3 regions of the Streptomyces panacea genome follow, and region 2 is predicted to be linked to each of the others. Evidence: riboswitches for the same ligand, from Rfam matches in the RefSeq annotation. Region 2 holds a riboswitch; each other region holds the start of a gene.
What was found. Region 2 has a riboswitch for cobalamin ahead of P3L51_RS10420 (ribonucleoside-diphosphate reductase subunit alpha). Riboswitches for the same ligand answer to the same signal wherever they lie in the genome.
Positions count from the first base shown of each region.

Region 1 (10,566 bases), on a different contig from region 2:
GACCCCGACCGGACCGACCTGGAGTACGTCCGTGAACCGGGCGCGGCCGAAGACTGGTACCGCCTCCGGCACGAGGAGGCCCTGACACCGGAGGCGATCGTCCGCCAGGCCGAGGCCACCCACGAGCTGTACGGCTTCCGGGACTTCAAGCTCAAGGGCGGTGTCCTGGACGGCGCCGAGGAGGTCAAGGCGGTACGCGCGCTCAAGGACCGCTTCCCCGAGGCCCGGATCACCCTCGACCCGAACGGCGCGTGGTCGCTGCGCGAGGCGGTCGAGCTGTGTCGGCCGCTGGTCGGCACGCTCGCCTACGCGGAGGATCCGTGCGGAGCCGAGGAGGGCTACTCCGGGCGGGAGATCCTGGCCGAGTTCCGCCGCGCCACCGGTCTGCCGACGGCCACCAACATGGTCGCCACCGACTGGCGGCAACTGACCCACGCCCTGGCCCTGCAGTCGGTGTCCATCCCACTGGCCGACCCGCACTTCTGGACCATGCAGGGGTCGGTCCGCGTCGCCCAGCTCTGTCACGCGGCGGGCCTGACCTGGGGCTGCCACTCCAACAACCACTTCGACATCTCCCTGGCCATGGTGACCCACTGCGGGGCCGCGGCCCCCGGCGAGTACAACGCCCTCGACACCCACTGGATCTGGCAGGAAGGCCTTGAGCGGCTCACCACCGCCCCGCCATGTGTCGTCGACGGCGAGATCGCCGTCCCCGACGCTCCCGGGCTGGGAGTCCGACTCGACATGGACCGGCTCCTCGCGGCCCACGAGCTGTACCGGGAGAAGGCACTCGGCGGGCGCGACGACGCCGCCGGAATGCGATACCTGGTCCCCGGCTGGGAGTTCGACGCCAAGCGCCCCTGCCTCGTGCGCTGAGGACCGGTACCGGTACCGGTACGGCGGCCGGTCGACGAACCGGCCGAGGTGCGTCGGGGCCGGGGCGGGCGCCACGCGGTGCCTGCCCCGGCCCCGTCGGGTCAGGAACCTTCAGCGGCCAGCTGGGTGCGGATCTCGCGGGCGGCGGTGACCAGGTTCTCCAGGGAGGCCCTGGTCTCGGGCCAGCCGCGGGTCTTGAGCCCGCAGTCCGGGTTCACCCAGAGCCGTTCGGCGGGGATCGCCTCAAGTCCCTTGCGGAGAAGGGCGGTTGCCTCCTCGGCGCTCGGGATGCGAGGGGAGTGGATGTCGTAGACGCCGGGTCCCGCCTCGCGCGGATAGCCGTGTGCGGCGAGTTCACCCGCGACCTGCATGTGCGAGCGGGCCGCTTCGAGGCTGATGACGTCGGCGTCGAGGTCGTCGATGGCCTGCACGATGTCACCGAACTCCGCGTAGCACATGTGCGTGTGGATCTGCGTCTTCGGACGGACGCCGGCGGTGGTCAGACGGAACGATTCCGTCGCCCATGCCAGATAGTCGGCGTGGTCGGTGGCGCGCAGCGGCAGGGTCTCGCGCAGCGCGGGCTCGTCGACCTGGATCACCGAAGTACCCGCCGCCTCAAGGTCGTTGACCTCGTCACGCAGGGCGAGAGCGACCTGGCGGGCCGTGTCGCCGAGCGGCTGGTCGTCGCGGACGAAGGACCAGGCGAGCATTGTGACGGGGCCGGTGAGCATGCCCTTGACCGGGCGGTCGGTGAGCGACTGCGCGTACGACGTCCAGCGCACCGTCATCGGCTCCGGGCGCGAGATGTCTCCGGCGAGGACCGGAGGGCGTACGTAACGGGTGCCGTACGACTGCACCCAGCCGTGCCGGGTGGCCACGTAGCCGGTCAGCTGCTCGGCGAAGTACTGCACCATGTCGTTGCGTTCGGGCTCGCCGTGGACCAGGACGTCGATTCCGGTCTTCTCCTGGAAGGAGAGGACGTCGCGGATCTCTTCCTCGATCCGCTCCTCGTAACCGGCGGTGTCGATCAGCCCCTTGCGCAAGTCGGCGCGTGCGGTGCGCAGTTCGGTGGTCTGCGGGAAGGAGCCGATGGTGGTCGTGGGCAGAAGCGGCAGCTTGAGGTGCGCCCGCTGGGCGGTGGTGCGCTGGGCGTACGGCTGCGAGCGCCGCCCGTCCGCGTCGGTGACGGCCGCGGTACGGGCGCGCACGGCCGGGTCGCGGGTGAGCGCCGAGTCCGCGCGGGAGGCGAGAGCGGCGCGGTTGGCGGCGAGTTCGGCGGTGATCGCGCCGGTGCCCTCGGTCAGGGCGCGGGCCAGGGTCGCGACCTCGGTGCTCTTCTGGCGGGCGAACGCCAGCCAGCGGGCGATCTCCGGTTCGATGTCGGTCTCGGCGGTGGCGTCGAGCGGGACGTGCAGCAGGGAGCAGGAGGCGGAGACGTCCACCTGGCCGGCGAGGCCGAGGAGCGTGCCGAGGGTCGCGAGGGACTTCTCGAAGTCGTTGATCCAGATGTTGCGTCCGTTGACGACGCCCGCGACCAGGCGCTTGCCGGTCAGTCCGCCGACGGCCGCGAGGTTTTCGAGGTTGGCGGCACCTGATTCGGTGAAGTCCAGGGCCAGACCTTCGATCGGGGCCTTGGCGAGCACCGGGAGCGCGTCGCCGAGCCGCCCGAAGTAGGAGGCGACGAGCAGCTTCGGCCGGTCGGTCGCGCCGCCGAGGTCACGGTAGGCGCGGGTGGCGGCGTTCAGCTCGGCCGGGGTGCGGTCCTCGACCAGCGCGGGCTCGTCCAGCTGCACCCAGTCGGCGCCGGCGGCACGCAGGTCGGCCAGCACCTCCGCGTACACCGGCAGCAGCCGGTCCAGCAGCGTCAGCGGCTCGAAGTCCGCGGCCACCCCCGGAGCGGGCTTGGCCAGCAGGAGATACGTGACGGGGCCGAGGAGCACGGGCCGGGCGGTGAGACCGAGCGCGAGGGCTTCCTTCAATTCGGCGACCTGTTTGGCGGAGTCGGCGGCGAAGACCGTGTCCGGGCCCAACTCGGGAACGAGGTAGTGGTAGTTGGTGTCGAACCACTTCGTCATCTCCAGCGGAGCCACGTCCTGCGTGCCGCGCGCCATGGCGAAATATCCTGCCAGCGCGTCGGCGTCGACCGCCGCACGGTGCCGCGCGGGAACAGCGCCGACCATGACGCTGGTGTCCAGCACATGGTCGTAGTACGAGAAATCACCGGACGGCACGTCATGGATGCCGGCGTCGGCCAACTGCTGCCAGTTCGAACGGCGAAGGTCGGCCGCGGTCCTCCGGAGGGCGTCGGCGTCGACGCGGCCCTTCCAGTAGCCCTCGATGGCCTTCTTCAGTTCACGGTTCCGGCCCTGGCGGGGGTAGCCGTACACGGTGGCCCGTGCTGCCGCGGCTGCGGACTGCGCTGTCACGGAACTCTCCTTCGCGAGATGTGTCCTGAACATCCCGGAGACGGGACGCGGACGCGAAGGGACGACCGATCGTGCGGACGTCTCGCGCGATTGCCGCGCGTGCCGCTCGATATGTACGCCGACCCGCCCACGAGGTCACCGGAATGACCGCGCGCGATCGGTCGCGCACGGGCAACGGGCAGGTCTTCGGACTCGTGGGCTCGTCTCGTATCGGTTACGAGACACCTACTGGCCGTCGCTTCCCAGGCCCGCCGGGCCCAGTGCGTATGACGGCGGTCGTTCCCACTCACCGCTGCGGGGCAGTCCCGGATTCCCACCGGGTTCCCTCTTACGACGTCCTGCCTGGCGGGCAGGAGCGAACCAGCTGCACTGAACAGCCTACGGGGGACGGACGAGGCTCACACACCCCTGCCCACAATCCGGACGTGATCGCGGACGTGACCGCCGACCTGATCGCCGACGTGATCCCGGACGTGATCGCGCGCGTGATTCCGGCGGCGGAGCACGGCGGGCGGCCCGGAGCGGATATCAGCAATCGGACGGCGGTCGGATCGCCCGTGGCAGGCCATTAACCTGCGCCCATGGCTCTCGGTATTCCCAGCACAAGAGCGGACCACGCTGTATCCATCCGCGACCTCCTCGCCGCGGGGGAGCGTGTCTACTCCTTCGAGTTCATGCCGCCGCGCAGTGAGGCGGCCGAAGCCGGGCTCTGGACGGCGATCCGAAGGCTGGAAGCACTGGCACCGGACTTCGTCTCGGTGACGTACGGCGCCGGCGGTTCGACGCGTGGCCGCACCATCGGCATGACGGGGCGGATCGCCCAGGAGACGACGCTCACCCCGGTCGCCCACCTCACGGCGGTCGACCACAGCGTCGCCGAACTGCGCAACATCCTGGGCCACTACGCCGACCAGGGCGTCCGCAACATCCTCGCGCTGCGCGGCGACCCGCCCGGCGACCCGCTCGGCCCCTGGACGAAGCACCCGCAGGGGGTCGAGTACGCGGCGGAGCTGGTCGAGCTGATCAAGGAATCCGGCAACTTCTGCGTCGGCGTCGCGGCCTTCCCCGAGATGCACCCGCGCTCGGCCGACTGGGACAGCGACATCCGCCACTTCGTCGACAAGTGCCGGGCCGGCGCCGACTACGCGATCACCCAGATGTTCTTCGACGTCGACGACTACCTGCGCTTCCGCGACCGGGTCGCGGGCGCCGGGTGCACGACGCCGATCATCCCGGAGATCATGCCGGTCACCACGATCCGCTCACTGCGCCGTATTCCGAGCCTCAGCACCGCGGTCTTCCCGGCGCGGCTCGCCGAGCGGATGCTCGACGTCGAGGACGACCCCAAGGCGGTCAGGGCGCTCGGCATCGACCACGCCACCGAGATGTGCCGTCGGCTGATCGGCGAGGATGCTCCGGGTCTGCACTTCATGACCATGAACTTCTCCAAGGTGACGACGGAGATCTACCAGAATCTCGACCTACGGCCCTGAGGCCGAATCCAGGACGACCCGCGGGGAGTTCACCTGATGGGGCGTCAGGCCAGGAAGCCGGCGGCAGGAGCGACCAAAGGGATGACCTCACTGCGTGAAGTGCGTGACAGCGACCTGGACATCTTCTGGGAGCACCTGTCCGACCCCGCGGCGCAGCACGTGGCCGCGGTCACCAGGACGTACCACTACGACCGGGGGCACTTCGACGCCCACTGGGCGAGGATTCGTGCCAGCCCCGAGGTTCTGATGCGCACCGTGCTCGCCGACGGGGAGGTGGTCGGTCATGTCGCGGTGTACGGGCCTCCGGATGAACGCGAGGTCACGTACTGGATCGGCCGAGCGCACTGGGGCCGGGGGATAGCCACGACGGCGCTCGCGGCACTGATCGAACTCGTCCGCACCCGCCCGCTGCACGCCCACGCGGCGGCCGACAACGCGGGCTCGATCCGCGTACTGGAGAAGTGCGGCTTCGTCATCACCGGGCACGAGAGGGGCTTCGCCCAGGCCCGAGACGGCGAGATCGACGAAGTTCTCCTCACCTTGAGCTGAGTCCCGTCCCGACGGAACGGCCTACCGCCACCGTCTGCGCCCCGACGCGGCGTACGTCAGCTTCGCCGACCCGGACCTACGCGACTGGCGGCAGGGCTCATGGACGCTCAGTAGCGGACATCGCTCTGCAACAGCGGGGGATACACGGCCGATTCCTCGCCGTCCACCGTGGCCCCGGCGAACTGCAGCATCGCGCGACTCTCGCCGTGCATGGGCGCCGGGTAGTCGAGGGTCGGGGCCGAGACCTCGTCCAGCGCGCGAAGGTGGTCCGGGCCCAGCGTGATCTCAAGAGCGGCGAGATTGTTCTCCAGGTGCTCCACGCGCCGGGCTCCCAGGATCGGTACGACGGTGCCCTGGCGGGCCCGCAGCCAGGCGAGGGAGACCGCGGCGGAGCTCGTGCCGAGTTCGTCCGCGACGGCGGCGACCGTGTCGATGACGGTGTATTCCCGCTCGGTGGGGCCGCCGACGTAGGCGGAGCGGGCCGAGTCGGCGACCTCGGCGCCGCGCCGGTACTTGCCGGACAGGAAGCCGTTCTTCAGTGGGCTCCAGGGGGTCAGTGCCATGCCCTGGTCCCGTGCCAGCGGCGCGAGTTCGCCCTCCACGGTGCGGGCCAGCAGCGAGTACTCGACCTGTAGCGCGATCAACGGGGTCCAGCCTCTGAACCGGGCCATGGTCTGCGCCTGCGCGGTGACCCATGCCGGGGTGTTGGAGAACCCGATGTAGCGGATCTTGCCGGCCCGTACCAGGTCGTCGAGGGTACGCATGGTCTCCTCGATCGGGGTGTTGCGATCCCAATTGTGCAACCAGTACAGGTCCAGGTAGTCGGTGCCCAGTCGTCGTAGCGACTCGTCGAGCTGGGCGACGATCGATCCCCGGCCCGCGCCACCACCGTTGGGATCCCCGGGGAACATGTTGAAGAAGAACTTCGAAGCCAGCACCACGCGGGAACGCCGTCCGGGGTGTGCGGCGAAGTGGTCCCCGAGGATCTTCTCGGAGTGACCGTTGGTGTAGAAGTTGGCCGTGTCGATGAAGTTCCCGCCCCGGTCAAGGTAGGCGGCCAGGATCTTCTCCGACTCCTCGACGCTGCAACCGGCGCCCCCGGGGTCCTGCCCGAAGGTCATGGCGCCGAGCGCGAACGGGCTGACACGCAGCCCCGAGCGGCCGAGGGTGACGTACTGATCGAGTGACATGAGAGCCCGCCTTCGGATGTGTGGATGGATGAATCGATGGCTGTACGGCGACAAGAACGAACACCTCCAGCACACCTCACACCCGGTGGTCCGGGGTAGACCGATCCGTGCGAGGTCTTGCACAATCCTGCCGAACTTGCCCGGATCGGGCTTGCCCCGGCCGGCCGGGAGTGCTTTCGTGAGGGGTATGTCCACCACCCCGTCGCGGCTCGACGAACTCAGGACACTGATCGCGGCCCACGCCCGCCCGGACGGAGGGACCGCGATCGAGGGACTGCTGTTGTCCCGCGTGGCGGACGCCGAGCCGGATCATTCGCTGACCGAGCCGCTGCTGGTGGTCATGGCCCAGGGCGGCAAGCGGCTCCTGCTCGGTGACGAGGTGTACGAGTACCGCGCCGGCCAGTGCCTGATCGTCACCGCGGATCTGCCCGTCACCGGCCACTTCCTCGGCGCGAGCCGGGAACACCCGTCCCTCGCCCTGGGGTTCGTACTACGGCCGGCCGCGATCGGCCCTCTCCTGCTGGAGAGCGCGTCCCCGCGGCGTACGAGCCGCGCCGCCGGACCGCCGTCGATCGCCACCGGGGACGCCGGTCCCGAACTGCTCGACGCCGCGACACGGTTGGTGCGATTGCTCGACCACCCCGCCGACGTGCCGGTGCTCGCACCGCTGATCGAGCGGGAGATCCTGTGGCGGCTGCTCCGTGGACCGCACGGCGCCATGATCCGCCAAATCGGTCTGCCCGACAGCAACTTGACCCATATCAACCGGGCGGTCCAGTGGATCCGCGACAACTACGCCCAACCCCTGCGAGTCGACGACCTCGCCCGGCTGGTCGGCATGAGCACCTCGGCGTTCCACCGGCACTTCCGCACCATCACCGCCACCAGCCCGCTGCAGTTCCAGAAACGTATCCGCCTGCAGGAGGCCCGCACCCTGTTGCTCGCGCACCCGGACGACGTCGCGGGCGCCGGACACCTCGTCGGCTACGACAGCCAGTCCCAGTTCACCCGCGAATACCGCCGCCTCTTCGGCGCGCCACCCGGCCGGGACGCGGCGCGCCTGTACGCCGCCGCCGCCGATCCGCGCGAGGGCCGACGCCTGCCCTGACCCGCCTCGGCCGGTGCTGTTGTCACCGCCCAAGGGGAGGAGTGTACGTTCGTACGCTCTGATTGTAGGCTCCCGCTCATGACTGTTGACGTAATGCGCCCGCCTGCCCCGGCAGAACGGCAGGCTCGCACGGCCGTGGCCGTGCTCTTCTTCACCAACGGGGCGCTGTTCGCCAACCTCCTGCCGCGCTTTCCGCAGATCAAGGCCGATCTCGGCATCGGGAACGCCGCCTACGGGCTGGCCGTCGCGGCGTTCCCGACGGGCGCCATCGCGGCCGGCCTGGCGGCCGGGGTGCTCATCCGCCGGTTCGGGTCGGGGCGTGTGGCGGTGGCCGGCACGCTGCTGACAGGCATAGGCGTGCTGGCCGCCGGTCTCTCGGGCTCCGTGGTGCTGTTCGCGACAGCGCTGTTCCTGGCCGGGGCGATGGACGCGATCACCGATGTCGCGCAGAACGCCCACGGCCTGCGCGTGCAGCGCCGGTACGGTCGCTCCATCATCAACTCCTTCCACGCCATCTGGTCCATCGGCGCGGTCGTCGGTGGATCCATGGCCGCCGGCGCCATCGCGCTCGGCCTGTCGCTGGGGCAGCACCTGCTGATCTCGGCGGTGGTGTTCGGCATCGCCGCCTGCGTCGCCCTGCGGTTCTGTCTGACCGGGCCGGACACGGAGCCGGTCGCGGAGGGAACGGCGGAAGCGCGGGAAGCTGAGAAAACGGATGGAGCGGGGGAGCCGGACGCCGAAGGCCGGGAGCGAGAGGAGCGCAGAAGGGCACGGCTGCGCACCAGGTACGTGCTGGCCGCACTCGTCCTCATCGCCGCCGCCGGAGCGCTCGTCGAGGACGCGGGCAACTCCTGGGCCGCGCTCTACCTCTCCGACTCGCTGCATGCCTCGGGAACGCTCGCGGCCTCCGGCTACATCGCCCTGGTCGGAGCCCAGTTCGTCGGCCGTCTGATCGGCGACCGGCTCGTCGACCGGTTCGGCCAGCGTACGGTCGCACGCTTCGGCGGGCTCATCGCCGCGGTCGGCATGGGCCTGGCCCTGGCCGTGCCCACGGCGACCGGCACGATCCTCGGTTTCGCCACCGCCGGGTTCGGGGTGGCGACCCTGGTGCCCGCGGCGATGCACGAGGCCGACGAACTGCCCGGCCTCAAGCCCGGGTCTGGGCTCACGATCGTCTCCTGGCTCATGCGGCTCGGCTTCCTGCTCTCGCCGCCGGTCGTCGGGCTCGTCGCGGACGCGACCAGCCTTCGGGCGGGCCTGTTGGTGGTGCCCCTGGCCGGGCTGATGGTGATACTGCTGGCGGGGGTGCTACAGCCCCGACGCCGGTGAGCGGCGCCCCGGACAACCGCCGAGCGTGTACGTTCGCACCTATGCCGATGGACTACTCCGGGCAAGGCCCGCGCGCACACGGGGAACGCAAGCCGGCCGGGGGCCTCGGCGGCGGCCCCGCCCGCCCGCTCCGTACCCTCTGAGCGCACCGACATGGCCACCGGACACACTGACCCGCAGCGCCGCGAACGCATCATCGACGCCACGCTCGACCTGATCGCCGAAGAGGGCCTCGCCCGCGTCTCCCACCGCAAGATCGCCGCGCGAGCCGGCGTACCCCTGGGGTCGATGACGTACCACTTCAGCGGCATCGACGAACTGCTTCGCGAAACCTTCGGGCGCTTCACCGACCACATCGTCGCGGTCTTCGACACCTATCTGTCCGCTCCGACCGATCGTGACCAGGCGAGAGAGGCTGTGGCCGACCTCGTCCACATCCTGTCCGAGGGGCCGCAGCGCGACCTCGTCCTCACCCAGGAGCTGTACACCCTCGCCGCGCGCCGGCCGGAATACCGGGAACTGACGCACGGGTGGATGCGCCGCAGCCGCATCCACCTGGAAAAGCACTTCGACCCCGACACCGCCCGCCAACTCGACGCCCTCATCGAGGGCTTGACGCTCCACCGCGCCCTCGCCCGCGAACCGCACGACCGCAATCTGACACTTGAGGCCATCATCCGCATCACCACGACCGGCGACGGGCGTGCGGGACGGACCGCGTCCGGAGAGTGAACAGGATTGCCGCGGGCCCCGGTCGGGGCGCGCGTCGCTCGCCGCGCGGAGCGTGCTGAGGCCCGCTCCCGTGTGGGCGGTCACCTCCACGGGCCGTCACCCCTGCCGGCTCTTACCCCTGTGGGCTGACTCCCGCCACGGTCAGGCCGAGCAGTCGGTGCGCCTCGGCGGTGGGGTCCGGGTGGTGTTCCGTGGCCAGGGCGATGCCTGTGACCAGCGTGACCAGGTCCGTGACGGTGACGCCCGGCGCCACCGCGCCGGCCCGCCCGGCGTGCTCCAGCAGCGGTTCGACCGCCCCGCCGAGCTTCGCGGAGCAGGCGTTCACATGATCCGGGTCGTCCATCCTTCCGTCCTGGACCAGGGCGTCGGCCAGGCCCCGTGCGGAGGCGGCGTACGTGGTGAGCGCGCCCAGCCACTCCAGCAGCGCGGCCCGCGGGTCGGCCGCCCCCGCCAGGTCGCGCGCGTGGGTGCACAGGGCCTCGATCCGCTCGCTGAACACCGCGTTCAACAGCGCCGCGCGGCTGGGGAAGTGGCGCCGCACGGTGGCCGAGCCGACGCCCGCGACGCGGGCGATCTGTTCGAGGGAGGCGTCGACGCCGTGCGCGGCGACCTCCTCCTCGGCGACGGCGAGAATCCGCGCGTAGTTACGACGGGCGTCCGCGCGCTGGACGGTCATGGCGTGATCTCCGAGCTTGCTAAGTGGCGGGGTCCTCCGTATCGTACCGAAAGATAAGTGGCGGGCCTCGCCACTTAGCTGTTCGCCGCCACCCGAGGAACATCATGACTACAGAATCCGCACCCGTCCTGGTCGTCGGCGCCACCGGTTTGCAGGGAGGCGCCACCGCCCGTGCCCTGCTGGCCGC
Region 1 covers NZ_JARJHW010000023.1:23,581-34,146, forward strand. Annotated here, with positions in the region: gene P3L51_RS08610 (enolase C-terminal domain-like protein) at 1-876, shown strand, start outside; gene metE (5-methyltetrahydropteroyltriglutamate--homocysteine S-methyltransferase) at 978-3,302, opposite strand; cobalamin riboswitch at 3,463-3,682, opposite strand; gene P3L51_RS08620 (hypothetical protein) at 3,728-3,874, shown strand; gene metF (methylenetetrahydrofolate reductase [NAD(P)H]) at 3,884-4,795, shown strand; gene P3L51_RS08630 (GNAT family N-acetyltransferase) at 4,877-5,344, shown strand; gene P3L51_RS08635 (aldo/keto reductase) at 5,452-6,534, opposite strand; gene P3L51_RS08640 (AraC family transcriptional regulator) at 6,722-7,642, shown strand; gene P3L51_RS08645 (MFS transporter) at 7,721-8,971, shown strand; gene P3L51_RS08650 (TetR/AcrR family transcriptional regulator) at 9,125-9,703, shown strand; gene P3L51_RS08655 (TetR/AcrR family transcriptional regulator) at 9,816-10,379, opposite strand; gene P3L51_RS08660 (NmrA/HSCARG family protein) at 10,484-10,566, shown strand, end outside.
Region 1: it holds a riboswitch for cobalamin, as region 2 does, so the genes downstream of both, metE (5-methyltetrahydropteroyltriglutamate--homocysteine S-methyltransferase) here and P3L51_RS10420 (ribonucleoside-diphosphate reductase subunit alpha) in region 2, are expected to answer to the same signal.

Region 2 (10,566 bases):
TGCAGCAGGCCGCGCGAGCGGAACCAGTAGACGTACGCGAACGCTCCGTAGAAGAACAGGCCCTCGATGCAGGCCGCGAAGCAGATCAGGTTCAGCAGGAAGCGGCGCCGGTCCGCCACCGACTCCAGGCGGTCGATCTTCTCGACCGAGTCCATCCACTTGAAGCAGAACTGCGCCTTCTCGCGGATCGACGGGATCTCCTCGACCGCGTCGAACGCCGCCGCGCGGTCCGCCGGGTCCGGGAGGTAGGTGTCGAGCAGCGTCAAGTAGAACTGGACGTGCACGGCCTCCTCGAAGAGCTGGCGGGAGAGGTAGAGCCGCGCCTCGGGGGAGTTGATGTGCTTGTAGAGCGTCAGCACCAGGTTGTTCGAGACGATCGAGTCGCCCGTCGCGAAGAACGCGACCAGCCGGCCGATCATGTGCTGCTCGCCGGGGGAGAGCTTGGCGAGGTCGGTGATGTCGGAGTGGAGGTCGACCTCCTCCACCGTCCAGGTGTTCTTGATCGCGTCGCGGTAGCGCTCGTAGAAGTCCGGGTAGCGCATGGGGCGCAGGGTCAGTTCGAAGCCCGGGTCGAGCAGGTTCTTCTCAACAGAGGTGGAACTCATTACTGGCAGGCCTCGCAGGACTCGGGGTTTTCCAGGGAGCAGGCGATGGCGTCGGCGTCCGGCGCCATCTGCACGGGCACGGACGGCGGCGGTACGGCGGCCGCGGCCACCGGCTGCGACTTCGCCGCGCGGGCGATCCGCGTCGCCGGGCGCGACCGCAGGTAGTACGTGGTCTTGAGCCCCTTCTTCCAGGCGTACGCGTACATCGAGCTGAGCTTCCCGATGGTCGGCGTCTCCAGGAACAGGTTCAGCGACTGGCTCTGGTCGAGGAACGGCGTACGCGCCGCCGCCATGTCGATCAGGCCGCGCTGCGGGATCTCCCACGCCGTGCGGTACAGCTCGCGTACGTCGGCCGGGATCCAACTGAAGCCCGCCACCGAGCCGTTGGACTCCCGCAGCGCCTCGCGGGACTGCGCGTCCCACACGCCGAGCTTCTTCAGCTCGGCCACCAGATAGGCGTTGACCTGGAGGAACTCACCCGACAGGGTCTCGCGCTTGAAGAGGTTGGAGACCTGCGGCTCGATGCACTCGTACACCCCGGCGATCGAGGCGATGGTGGCCGTCGGCGCGATGGCGAGCAGCAGGGAGTTGCGCATACCGGTCTTCGCGACCCGCGCCCTGAGCGCGTCCCACCGCTCGGGCCAGTTGAGCGCCACGTCGTAGTGGTCCGGGTGCAGCACGCCGCGCGCGGCGCGGGTCCGCGACCAGGCGGGCAGCGGGCCCTCGCGCTCGGCGAGGTCGCAGGACGCCTCGTACGCGGCGAGCATGATCCGCTCGGAGATACGGGTGGAGAGCGCGGCGGCCTCGGCCGAGTCGAACGGCAGCCGCTTCTTGAAGAAGACGTCCTGGAGGCCCATCACGCCCAGGCCCACGGGGCGCCACTTGGCGTTGGAACGGCCGGCCTGCTCGGTCGGGTAGAAGTTGATGTCCACGACCCGGTCGAGGAAGGTCACGGCGGTGCGGACGCTCTCGTCCAGCCGCTCCCAGTCCAGCTCGCCCGTCTCCGTCACGAAGGCGCCGATGTTGACCGATCCGAGGTTGCAGACGGCCGTCTCGCCGTCGTCCGTGACCTCCAGGATCTCGGTGCAGAGGTTCGAGGAGTGCACGACGGTGCCGGGCTCGGCGGTCTGGTTCGCCGTACGGTTCGACGCGTCCTTGAAGGTCATCCAGCCGTTCCCGGTCTGGGCGAGGGTGCGCATCATGCGGCCGTACAGCTCACGCGCCGGGATGGTCCGGCGGGCCTTGCCCGCCGCCTCGGCGGCGCGGTACGCCGCGTCGAAGTCGTCGCCCCACAGGTCGACCAGCTCGGGCACGTCGGAGGGCGAGAACAGCGACCAGTCGCCGTCCGCGTCGACCCGGCGCATGAACTCGTCGGGGATCCAGTGCGCGAGGTTCAGATTGTGCGTACGGCGGGCCTCCTCGCCGGTGTTGTCGCGCAGCTCCAGGAACTCCTCGATGTCCGCGTGCCACGTCTCCAGATAGACGCAGGCCGCGCCCTTGCGCCGGCCGCCCTGGTTGACGGCGGCGACGGAGGAGTCGAGCGTCCGCAGGAACGGCACGATGCCGTTGGAGTGTCCGTTCGTGCCGCGGATCAGCGAACCGCGGGCGCGGATACGGGAGTACGAGAGGCCGATGCCGCCCGCGTGCTTCGAGAGGCGGGCCACCTCGTGGTAGCGGCCGTAGATGGAGTCCAGCTCGTCCAGCGGGGAGTCCAGCAGGTAGCAGGACGACATCTGGGGGTGGCGGGTGCCGGAGTTGAAGAGGGTGGGCGAGGAGGGCAGGTAGTCGAGCCGGCTCATCAGGCCGTACAGCGCTGAGACTTCGTCCACGGCGGCCGGGGAGTCGTCCTTGGCCAGGCCGGACGCGACGCGCAGCATGAAGTACTGCGGCGTCTCGATGACATCGCGGGTGATCGGGTGCCGGAGCAGATAGCGGCTGAAGAGGGTGCGCAGGCCGAAGTAGCCGAAGCGGTCGTCGGCGGCGGGGTCGATCAGCGCGTCGAGGCGGGCGGCGTGGCGGGTGACGAACGCGGCCGTACGGTCGGCGATCAGGCCCTCCGCGTGGCCCACGGCGACCGAGGAGGAGAACGAGACGGCGCCCTGGCCGGCGGCCTCGTCCGCGATGGTGCGGGTGAGGAGGCGGGCGGCGAGACGGGAGTAGGCGGGGTCCTCGGAGATGAGCCCGGCGGCGGCCTCGGTGGCGAGTTCACGCAACTCGGCCTCGTCCGACGCGGCGTTGCGGCCGCGGAGCGCGGCGGCGGCGACCTTGCCGGGGTCGGTGTCGGCCAGATCGGCGGTGAGGTCCGTGAGGACCCGCAGCAGGCCCGTTCCGGGCCCGTCGGCCGACCTGTCGGCCGCGACGGCCGTACCCGGTCCCCGCTCGGAGATCGCTGAAGCCGGATCGGCTGGCGCGATGGTCACGTGGTGCTCTCCCTCGCTCGGCTCTGGGCCACGAGGGAGGGGCATGGCGGCGCACGCCCGCGTACGCAGGCCCGGAGGCGGGCAGCGCGCGGTGCGGCGTCCACCGGCCCAACCTCGGGGCCCGGACGTCTCGGCACCCGGATCGGTCGAGCCGGATGCGCCGTCGGCAGGTGCTCGGACTCGCGGGCGCGCAAAGCGCACCACAGCACACCGTTGCGGGACAGTTCCGGATTTCCACCGGATTCTCCTGCGGCGACAACAGACTTGAGCATACATGTGGGGCTCGTTGGGAGCGGCACCCCCCACATGTTGTGTCGCGGGTGTTCAGCCTTGCCCTGAATCAGCCCCGAAACGCCTTAGATCTCCAGGCTGTAGGTGAGCAGGGACAGCCCCGGGACGGGAGACCAGTCGCGCTCCGGGGTCCGTACGAAGCCCAGGCGCTCGTAGATCCGGTGCGCGCCCGTCATCGACTTCTGCGTGGACAGCCGCACCCGTACACACCCCTCGGTGGCCCGCGCGCGGTCCACACAGGCCCGTACCAGCGCCCCGCCGACACCCCGGCCCCGGGCGGCCGGTGCGACGGCCAGCATGCGGAACTCGGCCTCCCCGTCCCCGGCCAGATCGGCCCACGCGGACGGGCCGGAGACGTGGGCCACCCCACCGAGCAGGTGCCCGTCCCCGCCGACGGCTACGAGCACCTCGGCCCCCTCGGCACGCGCCGCGACGTCCCGCAGGGTCGCCAGATAGGGGTCCCCATCCCCGAAGTCCAGCAGTCCGTCGTCCAGATAGGCGCGCGCGGTTATCTCGCCGAGCGTGTCGTACTCGGCGGGCTCGGCCGCTCTGATGGTGAAGTCGGTCGCCGGCCGTGTCGTCTGATCCATACATGCAGTGTGCGACACGGGATGAGAAGTCCCGCACTCATGCGGAGGGCCCGTCGTATCCCCTTGTGGAGACGCGACGGGCCCACCGAGCGCTCAGCAGCAGCGGAACCCTTCCCTCGGGTCCGCCTCCCGTGCGTCCATCCGATCGCGTTCGAAAGCACGGCGGGTCTTGATCTCCGCCGACGGGTCGCAGGCGCGCGTGTGGGCCACGTAGTGGTCGTACGCCGACTCGCCCGTCAACTCCCTTACGTACCAGCGGATCCGGCCCACCGCGTGCCGTACCTTCGCCGCGGACGTCATGACGGGCCCGCCCCGGCCGACGCCCCCGCCCTCGACGCTTCCGCCGCCGCCAGCTCCGCCTTCTCCTCCTTCGTCGCGATCAGGCCCGCCGGTGCGACCAGTTCCGACTTCACGTACGGCGTCTCCGACAGCTTCACGCTCTCCGGGTGGCGGATCGCCTTGTAGCAGACCCGCGCCGCGTCGGCGATGACCACGAGGATCAGGATCGCGAAGACCGCCGAAAGGACGCCGTCCACCGTCGAGTTGGTGACGACCGTGTGCATGTCGTCCATCGTCTTCGCCGGCGGGATCACCTCGCCCTTGTCGATGCCCGCCTGGTAGACGTCGCGCTGGGTGAAGAAACCGACCCTCGGGTCGTCGGAGAAGATCTTCTGCCAGCTCGCGGTGAGCGTGACCGCCGCGTCCCAGGCGAGCGGAACTCCCGTCACCCAGGCCCATTTGAGCCGGCCGGACTTCACCAGCAGCGTGGTGCACACGGCGAGCGCCACCGCCGCCAGGAGCTGGTTCGCGATGCCGAACAGCGGGAAGAGCTGGTTGATGCCGCCCAGCGGGTCGTGCACGCCGACCCAGAGGAAGTAGCCCCACGCGCCGACGACCACGGCGCTGGCGAACCAGACGCCCGGCTTCCAACTGACCTGCCGCATCGGCTTGTACACGTTGCCGAGCATGTCCTGGAGCATGAAGCGCCCGACGCGTGTCCCCGCGTCCACCGTCGTGAGGATGAACAACGCCTCGAACATGATGGCGAAGTGGTACCAGAACGCCTTCATCCCCGTGCCGCCGATGACGGACGAGAAGATGTCCGACATGCCGAGCGCGAAGGTCGGCGCGCCGCCCGTACGGGACAGCAGGCTCGACTCCTCGACGTCCTTCGCCGCCTGGGCGAGCTGGTCCGGAGAGATGGTGAAGCCGAGGTTGGCGACGGCCTGGGAGGCGGACTCGACCGTGCCGCCGATGACTCCGGCGGGGGAGTTGACCGCGAAGTACAGCCCCGGGTCGATGATGCACGCCGTGATCATCGCCATGATCGCGACGAACGACTCGGTGAGCATCGCGCCGTACCCGATCATCCGGATCTGGGTCTCCTTCTGCACCATCTTCGGCGTGGTGCCCGAGGAGACCAGTGCGTGGAAACCGGACAGCGCGCCGCACGCGATGGTGATGAAGACGAACGGGAACATCGAACCGGCGAAGACCGGACCGTCACCCCGGCTCGCGAACTCCGTGACCGCGTCCATCTTCATCGTCGGCAGCGCGACGACGACACCGACCGCCAGCAGCGCGATCGTGCCGACCTTCATGAAGGTCGACAGATAGTCGCGCGGCGCCAGCAGCATCCAGACCGGCAGTACGGAGGCGAGGAAGCCGTACACGATCATCCAGATGACCAGCGTGCCGGCCTCCAGCGTGAACGTGTCGGCCAGCGAGGACTCGGCGACCCAGCCGCCGGCGACGATCGCGAACAGCAGCAGCGCCACGCCGATCAGCGAGACCTCGCTGACCTTGCCCGGCCGCAGCACCCGCAGGTACACGCCCATGAAGAGCGCGATCGGGATGGTCATCGCGATGGAGAAGACACCCCACGGCGAGTCCGCCAGCGCGTTGACGATGACCAGTGCCAGCACGGCCAGCAGGATGATCATGATCAGGAAGACCGCGATGAGCGCGGCGGCGCCGCCGAATGGGCCTATCTCGTCACGGGCGATCTGGCCCAGCGAACGGCCGTCGCGGCGCGTGGAGAAGAAGAGCGTGACCATGTCCTGGACCGCGCCCGCGAAGATGACGCCCACGACGATCCAGATGGTGCCCGGCAGATAGCCCATCTGGGCGGCCAGTACCGGCCCGACGAGCGGTCCCGCGCCCGCGACGGCCGCGAAGTGGTGCCCGAAGAGCACGCGCCGGTCGGTGGGGTGGAAGTCGACACCGTTGTCGAGGCGTTCGGCGGGCGTGGCCCGCGTCTTGTCGACCTTCAGTACCCGCCGCGCGATGAATCTGGAGTAGAAGCGGTACGCGATGGCGTACGAACCGAGTGCCGCCGCGAGCATCCAGGCGGCGGAGATCTCCTCACCGCGCGACAGCGCGAGGACGCCCCAGCCGACCGCGCCCACCAGGGCGACGAGCGCCCAGATCACCATCGACTTCGGCGTCGGACGCCCGGACGGTTCCTGTGACGGTTCCTGGGTGGAATTTGCTGGTGCCGGCTCTGGCATGGCGAGTCGTCCCCTCACTGGTCACCTGCTGAAACACGCAGGAAATCTAAGGGAACGTCTCGGCATGCGTCACCCCCCGTCCGCATATCGGTACGGCAACGGTGTGCGTGCCGTACTCCTGCGCCGGTTCCTCAACGGGCCGTCTGACGTGGGGCTTTGTCGTGCTCGGTGTGTTTCGTCCAGTCTCAGTCGGTGGGCCTGCGCAGCCGCGCCACGAACTTGTACCGGTCGCCCCGGTACACCGACCGCACCCACTCCACCGGCTCCCCGGCGGTGTCGATCGAGTGCCGCGAGAGCATCAGCATGGGCAGGCCCACATCCGTCCCCAGCAGCCCCGCCTCGCGCGGCGTCGCCAGCGACGTCTCGATCGTCTCCTCGGCCTCCGCCAGGTGCACGCCGTACACCTCGGCCAGCGCCGTGTAGAGGGAGGTGTACTTGACGAGCGAACGGCGCAGCGCGGGGAAGCGTTTGGCCGAAAGGTGTGTGGTCTCGATCGCCATCGGCTCGCCGCTCGCCAGCCGTAGCCGTTCGATGCGCAGCACGCGCCCGCCCGTGGTGATGTCGAGCAGCCCGGCGAGCGTGTCGTCGGCGGTGACGTAGCCGATGTCGAGGAGTTGCGAGGTCGGTTCCAGACCTTGCGCGCGCATGTCCTCGGTGTACGAGGTGAGCTGGAGCGCCTGCGAGACCTTGGGCTTGGCCACGAACGTGCCCTTGCCCTGGATGCGCTCCAGCCGGCCCTCGACGACCAGCTCCTGGAGCGCCTGGCGCACCGTGGTGCGCGAGGTGTCGAATTCGGCCGCCAGGGTGCGCTCCGGCGGTACGGGCGTGCCCGGCGGCAGCGTCTCCGTCATGTCGAGCAAGTGCCGCTTCAGCCGGTAGTACTTGGGCACGCGTGCGGTACGGGTCGCCGCCCCGTTCTCGGTCTCGGTGCCGCCCCCGTCCGTGGCCATGGCCTGCCTTCCCGACTCCTGCGCTGCTGCCGTCACCGGCTCCTCCGTCTGTTGCGGCTCACATGGTGGCACGGTCCGGTCGCGGGTCGTCTCCCCGATCCAGGTGTCGGTCCGATAACGGACACGACAGCCCTCTTATACACCCTTGACACCCCTAAAGGTCTAGGCCAAGCTCCCCGTACTGGTCTAAACCATTAAAGACCAGGTCCCAGCCCCGGTGGTACTCGTCGTAAGTCAGCGCGGTGGGGAGGGGGTTGCAGGAATCCCTGAGGAGGGTGGCGTGAAGCGCAAGCTCATCGCGGCGATCGGCGTCGCGGGCATGATGTTCTCGGTCGCGGCGTGCGGATCCGACGACAGCAATTCGGCGAAGGACCCGAAGGACCGTAAGGACACAGTCACCGTCTGGCTGATGGTGGACGCGCAGAGCACCTGGCCGGAACTGGTCAAGGACGTCAACGCGCAGTTCAAGGAGAAGTACCCGAACGTCAAGGTCAATGTCCAGTACCAGCAGTGGGCGGACAAGGCCAAGAAGCTCGACACCGCCCTCGGTGGCGACAAGTTCCCGGACGTGGTCGAGCTCGGCAACACCGAGACGATGCAGTACATCCTCAACGGCGCGGTCGCCGAGATCGATCCCAAGAAGTACGACAACTCGGACACCTGGATCCAGGGGCTGAAGGACACCTGCACCTTCGAGGGCAAGCAGTACTGCGTGCCGTACTACGCCGGTGCGCGTGTGGCGATCTACAACACGGACATGCTCAAGAAGGGCGCCGGCCTCGACACGCTGCCGGAGACCGAGGACGAGATGCTCGCGGCCATGGACAAGGTCGCGAAGGAGAACGGCAAGAAGGACAAGCGTTCCTCCAGCCTCTACCTGCCGGGCCGTTACTGGTACGCCGCCATGTCCTACGTCGCCGCGTACGACGGCAAGATCGCCGAGTACGACGAGGGCGCGAAGGAGTGGAAGGCCTCGCTCTCCTCGCCCGAGTCGCAGAAGGGCATCCAGCACTTCATCGACCTGGTCAAGAAGTACAACAAGGCCGACCTGACCAAGGACGAGCAGGACCACGCCAATGTGATGGCCAACGAGAAGGCGGCCCTCATCTACGGCAACGGCTGGGAGTCGGGCTCCGTCATCGACGGCAAGAACAACGGCAACCCGAAGCTTGAGGGCAAGATCCTCACCGCCGGAATGCCCGGCCCGAACGGCAAGGCGCTGCCCTCCTTCATCGGCGGCTCCGACCTGGCCATCACCAGCAAGTCCAAGGTCCAGGACCTGGCCGGGGACTGGGTCTCGATGTTCACCAGCGAGAAGTCCATGGAAGTCCTCGCGGGCAAGAACATCCTCCCGAACAACGAGAAGCAGCTGGAGCCGCTGAAGGCGAAGCCGGAGACGGCCGCGATCGCCAACGCGGTGCCCGACGCGTGGTTCACCCCGATCGCGCCCGGCTGGACCTCCATCGAGAAGGAGGAGGTCCTGCAGAACATGCTCCTGTCGATCCTCAAGGGTGACTCGGTGGCCGACGCGACGAAGGCGGCCGACTCGAAGATCAACGAACTGATCAACGAAGAGTCCTGACCCCAGGGTCCTGAGCGCCAGGGCCTCCGGCGCCCCCGCCCCCGGAGGCCCGTCGGCTCAACGGCGGGCGGGCGGGGGTCCGGTCACCACCGGACCCCCGCTCCCCGCCCTTTCGGGCGTGGATTCGGTGCAGAGAATGAAACGGAAGGTCAGTCACGTGACTGCTGCCGACACGCAGGAGGCCGCCGGACCACCGGCGCCCCCGGTACCGCGTGACCCGAAAGGGACAGACGGCCGGCCCGGCCCGGAGAAGGAGACGGTCAAGGTCACCGGGAAGAGACGCCGTAAGAAGGGCGAACTCCTCCCGTTCCTGCTGATCCTCCCGGCGATCGTCGCCATCGCCGCCGTCTACGCGTTCCCCCTCGCCAAGACCGTGATCATGTCCTTCCAGGACATGGGCCGGCGCGAGCTGTGGACGGGGGAGTCGCCGCCCTGGGTCGGCTTCGAGCAGTTCACCAACATCCTCGGTGACGAGGAATTCTGGTCCGTCACCGGCCGCACCGTGCTGTTCATGATCGTCTGTGTCGGACTCACCATGGCCATCGGCCTGCTGGTCGCCATGATGATGACCCGGCTGTCCACCTGGGTGCGCCTGACACTGACCGCGGCGCTGATCGCCGCCTGGTCGATGCCCCTGATGGTCGCCGCCTCGATCTTCCGCTGGCTGTCGGACTCCGACTACGGCCTGCTGAACACCCTGATAGCCAAGGTCGCCGGCGAGGACTTCCTCGGCCACAACTGGTTCCTCGACCCCTGGCAGGGCTTCGCGATCATCACCCTGCTGGTCGTCTGGGGCGCCGTCCCCTTCGTCGTGATCACGCTGTACGCGGCCCTCACCCAGGTCCCCCGGGAACTGGAGGAGGCGGCGGCCCTCGACGGCGCCAACGTCAGCGGCGTGTTCCGCTACGTGACCTGGCCCGTCATCCGCCCGGTCTTCGTCATGGTCACCACGCTCTCGGTGATCTGGGACTTCAACGTATTCGGCCAGATCTGGCTGTTGCGCGGCAACAAGCCCGAACCGGAGTACGAGACCCTCGGCCTCTACTCCTTCTCCAAGGCCTTCGAGTCCACCTCCTTCAGCCAGGGCACCGCGATCGCCCTGATCACCGTCCTGCTGCTCTCCGGCGTGGCCGTGTTCTACCTGCGTCAGCTGATGAAGACAGGAGAGGTCGAATGAGCACCTCAACCTCCACCGCGCCCGCGCCCGTTCCGGCCACGCCCCCGGCGGCCGTCGAGCAGAAGCTGCGCCCGGACCGCAAGAGGAGCCGCGGCCTCTACGACGTACTCGGTCTCCTCTTCGCCGTCGTCATGGCATTCCCGGTGTACTGGCTGGTCATCAGCTCGCTGCGGCCCAACCACGAGATCCGCTCCTACGACCAGACGCTGTGGCCGTCGTCGCTCACCTTCGACAACTTCGCCCGCGCGGTCGACCAGCCGAACTTCGCCACCGCCGTCCAGTCCAGCCTGATCGTCTCGGTCACCGCGGTCGTCGGCGGCATGATCATCGCGACGCTGGCGGCGCTCGCCATCGGCCGGTTCAGATTCTTCGGCCGTCGCGCGCTGCTGATGGTGCTGATCCTCGTACAGATGCTGCCGCCGACGGCGATGCTCATCCCGA
Region 2 covers NZ_JARJHW010000030.1:7,271-17,836, reverse strand. Annotated here, with positions in the region: gene P3L51_RS10425 (ribonucleotide-diphosphate reductase subunit beta) at 1-605, opposite strand, end outside; gene P3L51_RS10420 (ribonucleoside-diphosphate reductase subunit alpha) at 605-3,025, opposite strand; cobalamin riboswitch at 3,174-3,297, opposite strand; gene P3L51_RS10415 (GNAT family N-acetyltransferase) at 3,382-3,906, opposite strand; gene P3L51_RS10410 (YbdD/YjiX family protein) at 4,000-4,206, opposite strand; gene P3L51_RS10405 (carbon starvation CstA family protein) at 4,203-6,416, opposite strand; gene P3L51_RS10400 (GntR family transcriptional regulator) at 6,602-7,366, opposite strand; gene P3L51_RS10395 (sugar ABC transporter substrate-binding protein) at 7,647-8,948, shown strand; gene P3L51_RS10390 (carbohydrate ABC transporter permease) at 9,106-10,125, shown strand; gene P3L51_RS10385 (carbohydrate ABC transporter permease) at 10,122-10,566, shown strand, end outside.

Region 3 (10,566 bases), on a different contig from region 2:
AGGCTGCCGCCCTCGCAGAAGTCGTTCTGAACGTCCACGACTATCAGTGCGCGGTGCATGACGGGTGTCCTTCGGTGGGGAGTGGGCGGGGGCCGTCGAGCTGGTGAGGTCTCGCTGTGGTCGGCCTCTCGCAGGCTGGCGTTCCCGGTCGCCGTCCGTTCATGCCTCCCACACCTCACGTCCGTGAATCACGGGCACACCGGTCACATGTAGACCGTCGGGATGACCGGCTCGCCGCGCGAAAGCTGGATCGCCGACATCGGCAGCCCCGCCCGCGCCGCCACGTGCCGGTCCCGGACGGCGTCCAGCGGCTCGCGCGCGACGACCTCACCGCCCTTGACCAGCTCCACCAGCAGCTGCCGGTCCAGCAGGTCGGCGGGGACCGGGCCGGTGCCGACGACCTCGGCCTCCGCGTACCCCTCGGCGTCCACCCGCCGCGCCGCCCACTTGCGGCCGCCGATCGACGTCTTGCCGCCCAGCGATTTCTTCGCCACCGCGTGCAGCGGCGCCTTCGGATCGGCGGAGTGGGCACGGGCGACGAGTTTGTACACCATCGAGCAGGTGGGGTGCCCGCTGCCGGTGACCAGCCGGGTGCCGACCCCGTACGCGTCCACCGGCGCGGCGGCCAGCGAGGCGATCGCGTACTCGTCCAGGTCGGAGGTGACCACGATCCGGGTGTTCACCGCGCCCAGCTCGTCCAGCTGCTGCCGCACCCGGTGCGCGACGAGCAGCAGGTCGCCCGAGTCGATGCGGACGGCGCCCAGCTCGGGCCCGGCCACCTCCACGGCGGTACGGACCGCCTCGGCCACGTCGTAGGTGTCCACGAGCAGCGTCGTACCGCTGCCGAGCGCGTCGACCTGCGCCTGGAACGCGTCCCGCTCGTTGTCGTGCAGCAGGGTGAAGGCGTGCGCGCTGGTGCCCACCGTCGGGATGCCGTAGCGGAACCCGGCCGCGAGGTCGGAGGTGGTGTCGAAGCCGCCCACGTACGCGGCGCGCGAGGCGGCGACGGCGGCCAGCTCGTGGGTGCGCCGCGCGCCCATCTCGATCAGCGGGCGCCCGCCGGCGGCGGCCGACATCCGGGACGCGGCGGCGGCGATCGCCGAGTCGTGGTTGAGGATCGACAGGATCAGGGTCTCCAGCAGCACGCACTCGGCGAAGGAGCCCTCGACGCGCAGGATCGGTGACCCGGGGAAGTACATCTCGCCCTCGCGGTAACCCCAGATGTCGCCGCTGAAGCGGTAGCCGGCCAGCCAGTCGAGTGTCGGCCCGTCGACGATTTCCCGCTCGCGCAGGAAGCCGATGACGTCCTCGTCGAAGTGGAAGTTCTCGACGGCGTCGAGTACCCGGCCGGTGCCCGCGACGACTCCGTAGCGCCGTCCCTCGGGCAGGCGCCGGGTGAAGACCTCGAAGACGCAGCGGCGGTCGGCCGTCCCCGCCCGAAGCGCCGCCCGGAGCATCGTCAACTCGTACTGGTCGGTGAAGAGCGCGGTCGACGGAACGCCGACCCTTCGGCCGCCCTCATCCTTCGCAAGGCCCTTCTCAAGGTCCGCAGAGTTCATGCCAAGGATGCTACAGCGGATCTCGTCAGAGTGACGATTTCTAACGAGGGCTCAGACCGCCGTTTGTGCGACAGGCCCCACCTGGTGGCAGCATGGGTCTGTGAGGCTGTGCATCCCGGGGCGCACCCCGGGGCCCCCGGCGGAGAAGAAGGTCGTCCCGAACCGTGAGTGTTGCCCCGACAGAGATCGAACTTCCCGAGTCGGCAGAGGAGACGTTCACCGTCCCGGAACCTGACGTGCCGTGGATGACGATCGTCCACAACGACCCGGTCAATCTCATGAGTTATGTGACGTACGTCTTCCAGACGTACTTCGGCTACTCCAAGGACAAGGCGCACAAGCTGATGCTCGACGTCCACCAGAAGGGCCGCGCCATCGTCTCCAGCGGCAGCCGCGAGGAGATGGAACGCGACGTGCAGGCGATGCACGGATTCGGCCTGTGGGCCACGCTCTCCCAGGACGCCGGCTGATGGCCGGGCAGTTCGAGTCGATCCCCGGCGGTGGCGCCGCCGTCGCGCTCGACGAGGTCGAGATCTCCATCCTGCGCTCGCTGGCCGTGCAACTCCTGGAGCTGATCGGCCCCGGCACGGAACCGGCCAAGGGCGAGGACCCCCTGGCCGCGCTCTTCGCGGAGGGGCCCAGCGAGCCGCCGTCCGACCCGGCGCTCGCCCGCCTCTTCCCGGACGCGTACGGCTTCGGCGACGACACCGACGACGAACTGCGCGAGTACGCCTCCGAGTTCAGGCGCTTCACCGAGAACGACCTGCGGACCCGTAAGCGCGAGGACGGCCTCGCGGTGGTCCGCACACTGGACGCGCTCGGCGCCACCGGCGAGGGCGGAGCCGTACTGAAGCTGGCGCCCGACGACTGCCGGCACTGGCTCGGCGCGCTCAACGACCTGCGGCTGACGATCGGCAACAGGCTCGACGTCTCCGACGAGGACGAGGGCGAGGGCCTGTACCGGCTGCCGGACTCCGACCCGCGCAAGCCGATGGTGATGGCGTACCTGTGGCTCGGGGCGCTCCAGGAGACGCTCATCGAGACGATGATGCCCTGACGGTCCGCCGGACACCTGTACGGAGGTCCGTCACAGGGCCTCCGCAACGCCCTCACACCGCCTTCGGACGGACATCTTCCGTTTCCTCAATAGAGGCTCAACTCCGCATAACGATCACGTCTCCGCCCCCGCATGCTTTGCGATTCGGGGTGTGATTCGTCCGCTTCTTCCTGTGGGCCGCGCCACAGCGACCTGCGCGGATCGCCGCCGTGCCCGTGGTAAATCTTCTCGACCACCGGCACAGGCAGGGAAGAAAGGGCGCATCACCATGACCTCCCCACAGGTCGACAACCCCTCGGAAAGCCCCTCCGGAGACACCTCGGAGGAGGGCTACGAACGCGGACTCGGCAGCCGCCAGGTCCAGATGATCGCGATCGGCGGCGCCATCGGCGTCGGCCTGTTCATGGGCGCCGGCGCGAACATCGCCAAGGCCGGGCCGAGCATCATCCTGATGTACGCGCTCGCCGGCGTGGTGATCTTCTTCATCATGCGGGCGCTCGGCGAACTGCTGCTCTACCGGCCGGTCTCCGGCTCGTTCGCGGAGTACGCCCGCGAGTTCCTCGGCCCGTTCTTCGGGTACGTGACCGGCTGGACGTACTGGCTCATGTGGATCGTGACCGGCATGGCCGAGCTCACGGCCGCGGCGATCTACATCCACTTCTGGTTCCCCGCGATCCCGCAGTGGGTCAGCGCCCTGGTCTTCCTCGTGGTCCTCTTCGGCGTCAACCTGATCTCCGTCAAGATCTTCGGCGAGGTCGAGTTCTGGTTCTCGATGGTCAAGGTCACCGCCATCATCGGCATGATCGTCATCGGCCTCGGCGTACTGACCCTCGGCTTCTCGGACGCGGGCGACACCGCGACCACCGGCAACCTCTGGCAGCACGGCGGCATCTTCCCCAACGGCATCGGCTCCAGCCTGATGACCCTCCAGGGCGTGATGTTCGCCTACCTCGCCGTCGAACTCGTGGGCGTCACCGCGGGCGAGTCCGAGAATCCGGAGAAGACGCTCCCCAAGGCGATCAACACACTGCCGTGGCGCATCATCGTCTTCTACGTCGGCGCGCTCACCGTCATCCTCGCCGTCGTGAAGTGGACCGAATTCAGCGAGGGCGAGAGCCCGTTCGTGCACGCCTTCGCCAAGATCGGCATCCCGCTCGGCGCCGGAATCGTCAACTTCGTCGTGCTGACGGCGGCCCTGTCGTCCTGCAACTCCGGCATGTACTCCACCGGCCGGATGCTGCGCGACCTCTCCGCCAACAACGAGGCGCCGAAGGCCCTGGGCAAGCTCAACTCCCGGCGGACACCGGCGTTCGGCATCGCGGCGTCCGTCGCGCTGATGGGCATCGGCGTCGTCCTCAACTACATCGTCCCCGAGAAGGCGTTCCTCTACGTCACCTCGGTCGCCACCGCCGCCGGTATCTGGACCTGGATGATGATCCTCATCAGCCACATCAAGTACCGCTCCGCCGTGGTCGCCGGGCGGCTGCCGGCGTCCTCGTTCCCGGCCCCGGGCGGCTCGGCGCTGAGCTGGGTGGCGCTGGTGTTCCTGTCCTTCGTCACCTGTCTGATCGCGTACGACTCCGACGCCCGGGTGTCGCTGTACGTCGGCGCGGTCTGGGCGCTGTTCCTCGTCGCGGGCTGGGCGCTGCTCAAGAGCCGTGAGCCGGAACTCGCGGCGACCGGTCCGCGGGACCCGCGCGATCCGGAGGGCCCGCAGGAGCCGGAGTACGCGAAGGCGTCGGACTGACGGCGGGGCACCGGCAACAGGCGCTCACGGAGGCGCGCCCCACCGGCCGTCCCACGCGCTGTCTCACGCGCTGTCTCACGCACCGTCTCACCAGGTGGCCACCGCATCTCAGACGCGGTGGCCACCTGTTTATCCTTCACCTCATGCTGACCATCACCCAGGCGCTGTACGACCGGATCGTCGCCCACGCGCGGGCGGACCACCCCGACGAGGCGTGCGGCGTGATCGCGGGCCCGGAGGGCAGCGACCGGCCCGAGCGCTTCGTCCCCATGCTCAACGCGGCCCGCTCGCCCACGTTCTACGAGTTCGACTCGACCGAGCACAAGCAGCTCGACAACGAGGTGCGCGAACGGAACGAGGACCTGGTGGTCATCTACCACTCGCACACCGCGACCGAGGCGTACCCCTCCCGCCGCGACATCGACCTGGCGATGGAGCCGTTCGCGCACTACGTCCTGGTCTCCACCGCCGACACCGACGAGATGGGCCCGTTCCAGTTCCGCTCGTACCGCATCGTCGAGGGCGAGGTCACGGAAGAGGACATCGAGGTCGTCTGAGAGACTGGCGCGATCCAGGGCGGCAGGACCCAGGAAGCCGGTGTGAATCCGGCACGGTCCCGCCACTGTGACCAGGGCCTTCGCGCGAGCGGGGCCCCGGAAGCCAGGAACTGACCTGTCGCCCTTCTCCCACCATGCCAGGGGACGCGGAAATCCCCCGGAGGAGGCCCAGTCATGTCCTCGCGGCGCCACGCCCTCATACCGGCGGTCCTGCTTCCGCTGCTGCTCCCGCTCGCCGCCTGCGGCGCCGGCCCGGACCCCGTCCGGCAGTCCGGAGCCCCGGCCGACGGATTCCCCTACACCGTCACCAACTGCGGTGTGAAGACCACCTTCGAGGCACCCCCGAAGCGCGTGGTCACCATGAACCAGCACGTCACCGAGATCATGATCGAGCTGGGCCTCACCAAGTCCCTCGTCGGCACCGCCTGGCTGGACGACAAGGTCCTCCCCGCCTACGAGAAGGCGTACCGGAGCGTCCCGGTCATCGCCGAGGAGTACCCCTCCAAGGAGAAACTCCTCGCCGAGAACCCCGACTTCGTCTACGGCGGCTACGCCAGCGCCTTCGCCGCCAAGGACGGCCGCACCCGCGACGACCTCAAGGGCGCCGGCATCGACACCCGGCTCAACCTGGAGAACTGCACCGGGGGCAAGACCTCCATGGACGACGTCTTCCGGGAGGTCGCGGAGGTCGGCCGCACCTTCGGCGTCGCCGACCGCGCCGCGAAGTGGACCGCCGGGGCACGCGCCACCCTCGCCACCACCGCCGCCGGCCTCGAAGACGTCAGGCCCGTCCCGGTCTTCGTCTACGACAGCGGCGACAAGACCGCCTTCACCGCCGGCGGCAAGGGCATCGGCAACGAGATGATCAACCGGGCCGGCGGGCGCAACGTCTTCGCCGACCTCGACAAGTCCTTCGGCGACGCCACCTGGGAGCAGGTCGTGGCGCGCGAGCCCGAGGCGATCGTCATCTACGACTACGGCGCCACCACCGTCGCGCAGAAGAAGAAGCGGCTGCTGGAGGACCCCGTACTGAAGGACGTCCCGGCGATCAGGAACAAGCGCTTCGCCGTCCTGCCGCTCTCCGACGCCGTGCTCGGCGTCCGCGCCCCGGCCGCCGTCCAACGGCTCGCGGACCAACTCCACCCGGAGGCGGGCGAGTAGGACCGCCGCCATGAGCAGCGAGACCCCGCCCGCCCGGCGGCGGCTGAAGCACGCCCTGGTCCTCGGCGTCCTCGCCACGGCCCTCGCCTGCGCCGTCGTCGCCGGACTCACCCTCGGCTCCGTCCGCATCCCGCCCGGCGACGTCCTCACGATCCTCACCGGCGGCGCGGAGCCCGGCCCCTTCCGCACGATCGTCCTGGACGTACGGCTGCCGCGCGTGCTGCTCGGCGCGGTCGTCGGCGCCGGGCTGGCCGTCGTCGGCACGGTCCTCCAGGCCCTCGTACGCAACCGGCTCGCCGACCCGTTCCTGCTGGGCATCTCCTCGGGGGCGTCCACCGGCGCCGTACTCGTCCTGGTCTTCGGGATCGGCGGCGGCATCGGCGGCGGGATCACCACCACCGTCACCATGCCGGCCGCCGCCTTCGCGGGCTCGCTCCTCGCGATGGTCGCCGTCTACGCGCTGGCCCGGCGCGGCTCCACGATGACCGGCGGGCGGCTCGTGCTGGCCGGGGTGACCGTCTCGTACATCCTGTCCGCGCTCACCACCCTGATCCTGGTGGTCTCCGCCCGGCCCGAGCACTTCCAGGAGGCGCTGTTCTGGTCGCTCGGCGGTCTCGGCAGCGCCCGCTGGGGCTCGCTCGTCGTCCCGGCCGTCGTCCTCGTCGCCGGGACCGCCGTCCTCATGGCGCTCGCCCGGCCGCTGGACCTGCTGCTGGTGGGGGAGGAGGGCGCGACCGTGCTCGGGCTGGACACCGCGCGCTTCCGCGCCGCCGTGTTCGTCCTCGCCTCGCTGGTCACCGGGGTGATGGTGGCCGCGAGCGGCGCCATCGGCTTCGTCGGGCTGCTCGTGCCGCACGCCGCGCGGATGCTGGTCGGGGCGTCGCACCGGCCGCTGCTGCCGGTCGCCGCGCTCGGCGGGGCGCTCGTACTCGTCGTCGCGGACCTCGCCGCCCGTACCGTCGCCGCGCCGCAGGACATCCCCGTGGGCGTTCTCACCGCGCTCATCGGCGGCCCGTTCTTCCTGTGGCTGATGCGCCGCCGCCCCGAAGGAGCCCCGGTATGAGCCCCCGTACGTCCGCCGCGCTCCGGATCGAAAGGCTCTCGTACGGCGTCGGCGACGGCCGGCACCTCGTCGACGCCGTCGACCTGACGGCCGCTCCCGGCGAGACCGTCGGACTCGTCGGCCCCAACGGCAGCGGCAAGACCACCCTGCTGCGCTGCGTGTACGGCACGCTGCGCCCGACCCGCGGCCGGGCGCTGCTGGACGGCGACGACCTGCACACCATGACGGCCAAGGCGCGCGCCCGGCGCGTGGCCACCGTCCCGCAGGACGGGCAGACCGACTTCGAACTGACCGTCCGCGAGGTCGTCGCCATGGGCCGCTCACCGCACCGCCGCTTCTGGGAGGCGGACACGGCGGCCGATTCCGCGCTGGCCGACGCCGCGCTGGAGCGCGTCGGCATCGCCCCGCTCGCGGAACGCGCCTTCCCGTCCCTCTCCGGCGGCGAACGCCAGCGCGCCCTCGTCGCCCGCGCCCTGGTCCAACGGCCCGCGCTCTTCGTCCTGGACGAACCGACCAACCATCTGGACATCCGCCACCAGCTCGAAGTCCTCTCCCTCATCAGGGAGTTGGGGACGACCAATCTGCTGGCCCTGCACGACCTGAATCTCGCCGCGTACTACTGCGACCGCCTGTACGTACTCAAAGCGGGTACGGTCGTCGCCTCGGGAACCCCGGCGGAGGTCCTGACCCCCGGCCTCCTGGCCGCCGTCTACGAGGTGGAGGCGGAGGTCACGCCGCACCCCGGGACCGGTGCCCCCACGGTCGTCTACCTGCCGCAGTCCACCTGACGAACGCCGAACGTCCATCAGCTGAGATCACATACCGGGATGCGGACCGGGAATCGATACGATGACCCCATGGTTTCCCACGACGTGAGCGACAAGACACCAGGCGATCTCCTGGTGGCGCGCCTGCACGTCGATCTGTGCCGACTCGCCAGCGCCATGTGTACGGCCGGCGCTGCCGCCTGAGTCGCGGCAGGACGCCCATCCCGAGAACCACCCCCCGCGCGGGGGCAGAGCCGCGCGCCCGTCACGCCTCTTTTCCGACAGGAGCCCACGCCATGGCCATCGAGGTCCGCATTCCGACCATCCTCCGCACCTACACCGACGGAGCCAAGGCCGTCGAGGGCAGCGGTGACACCATCGCGGCACTGCTCACCGACCTCGAAACGCGCCACACGGGCATCCGCGAGCGCATCGTCGACGGCGCCAACGGCGACCAGCTGCGCCGCTTCGTGAACGTCTACCTGAACGACGAGGACGTCCGCTTCCTGGACGGCATCTCCACCAAGCTCGCCGACGGCGACAGCGTCACCATCCTCCCGGCCGTCGCCGGCGGCGCGTCCGTGACCACCGCGTCCGTGACCACCGCGTCCGTGACCACCGCGTCCGCGACCACCGTGTCCGAGAGCGCCCCCGCGAGCGCCCCCGAGATGCCGATGCCCGACATGCCCACGCTCTGATGCGGTACGACTCCCCGCTCGCGGTCGTCGGCGACACTCCCCTCGTACGGCTGCCCCGCCTGTCCCCGTCGGAGGACGTCCGGCTCTGGGCCAAGCTGGAGGACCGCAACCCGACCGGCTCCATCAAGGACCGCCCGGCGCTGCGCATGGTCGAGCAGGCCGAGAAGGACGGCCGGCTCACACCGGGCTGCACCATCCTGGAGCCCACCAGCGGCAACACCGGCATCTCGCTCGCCATGGCCGCGAAGCTCAAGGGCTACAAGATCATCTGCGTGATGCCGGAGAACACCTCGCGGGAACGCCGCGAGCTGCTCGCCATGTGGGGCGCCGAGATCATCCCGTCCCCGGCGGCGGGCGGCTCCAACACCGCCGTACGCGTCGCCAAGGAGCTGGCCGCCGAGAACCCGGGCTGGGTGATGCTCTACCAGTACGGCAACCCGGACAACGCGGGCGCCCACTACGCCACCACCGGGCCGGAGATCCTCGCCGACCTGCCGTCCGTCACCCACTTCGTGGCCGGACTCGGCACCACCGGCACGCTCATGGGCGTCGGCCGCTACCTGCGCGAGCAGAAGCCCGACGTCAGGATCGTCGCGGCCGAGCCGCGCTACGACGACCTGGTCTACGGCCTGCGCAACCTCGACGAGGGCTTCGTACCCGAGCTGTACGACGAGTCCGTCCTCACGAGCCGCTTCTCCGTCGGCTCGGCCGACGCCGTCACCCGCACCCGCCAACTCCTCCAGCAGGAGGGCATCTTCGCGGGAGTCTCCACCGGCGCCGCCCTGCACGCGGCCATCGGCCTCGGTAAGAAGGCCGTCGCGGCGGGCGAGAGCGCCGACATCGTCTTCGTCGTCGCCGACGGCGGCTGGAAGTACCTCTCCACGGGCGTCTACACGGCGGCCACGGACGAAGAGGCCATCGAGACCCTTCAGGGCCAGCTCTGGGCCTGAGCCCCGCGCTGTCCATGGGGGCAACAGTGGTGCAACAGTCCCCGTCCGGGGCTGTTGCACCGCCGCTCCCGAGAGTGACGATCGGTGTCGATCGACGTACGCGTCGCGCACACCGACCACGGGGGACAGAGATGGACGACCGCTGGAGCGGCATGAGTGGGCCGGGTGGCACGGGCGGTCCGGGGCACGCGCCCGGCTCCCCCAACACCCCTGGCCACGACCCCGGTTACGGCTTCGGCCCACCGGGCTTCGGCCCGCCCCAGCCCTTCGCGCCGCCGGAATCCGACGGGCGCGCGTCCCGCCGCCACCTCGGCGCGTACGTCACCTCCGGCATCCTGCTCACCGCCTTCGCCTGCGTCCTCGCCGCCTGGATCGTCTACACGGCGATCAACGTGCGGGTCGACGTGGACGAGCTGATCAACAGCCTCATCAAGAACGAACCCGGCCGGCCGCTGCTGGTGCTCACCGCCCACGAATGGGCCGTCACCGTCGCCCTGCTCGTCGTCGGCGTCGCGGCCCTCTCCCGGCGCCGTACCGCGCGCGGCGCCGCCCTGCTCCTCGCGTTCCTGCTCCTCGGCGCGGGCGCCCGGCAGCTCAACGGCCTGACCAGGGCCGACCACCGCGACGTCATGTTCGCCAGTGAGCACGGCACGCTGATCGTCCTCACCTACGTGATCGCGTTCCTCGCCGCGGCCACCGTGATCATCCTGATGCTGGTGGCCCGTGAGCGCGACCTGCCGCGCGAGCCCGCGACCGGCGGCCGACGCGCCGCCGGCGTCCTGCTCATCCTGATCGGCGCGCTCCAGGGCTTCTGGTACGCCCGCAGCCTGCGGGAGTTCAACGAGGCCGTCGGGCCGGGGGGCGGCCGGGGCGCCCTCGCCGAGTGGTGGCACGAAGCGCTGAACATCAACGCCCGTGGCGGGTACGGCACTTCGGCCGGTTTCACCTATTACCACAGCGCGCTCGTCGCGGCGTTCCTCGTCGTCGGCGTCCTGCTGGTGCTGGGC
Region 3 covers NZ_JARJHW010000172.1:696-11,261, reverse strand. Annotated here, with positions in the region: gene P3L51_RS29100 (nicotinamidase) at 1-59, opposite strand, end outside; gene P3L51_RS29095 (nicotinate phosphoribosyltransferase) at 204-1,559, opposite strand; gene clpS (ATP-dependent Clp protease adapter ClpS) at 1,724-2,029, shown strand; gene P3L51_RS29085 (DUF2017 domain-containing protein) at 2,029-2,616, shown strand; gene P3L51_RS29080 (amino acid permease) at 2,885-4,363, shown strand; gene P3L51_RS29075 (M67 family metallopeptidase) at 4,507-4,920, shown strand; cobalamin riboswitch at 4,905-5,053, shown strand; gene P3L51_RS29070 (ABC transporter substrate-binding protein) at 5,095-6,081, shown strand; gene P3L51_RS29065 (FecCD family ABC transporter permease) at 6,092-7,144, shown strand; gene P3L51_RS29060 (ABC transporter ATP-binding protein) at 7,141-7,932, shown strand; gene P3L51_RS29055 (putative leader peptide) at 8,002-8,115, shown strand; partial or broken gene P3L51_RS29050 (MoaD/ThiS family protein) at 8,208-8,486, shown strand; gene P3L51_RS29045 (PLP-dependent cysteine synthase family protein) at 8,609-9,559, shown strand; gene P3L51_RS29040 (hypothetical protein) at 9,712-10,566, shown strand, end outside.
Region 3: it holds a riboswitch for cobalamin, as region 2 does, so the genes downstream of both, P3L51_RS29070 (ABC transporter substrate-binding protein) here and P3L51_RS10420 (ribonucleoside-diphosphate reductase subunit alpha) in region 2, are expected to answer to the same signal.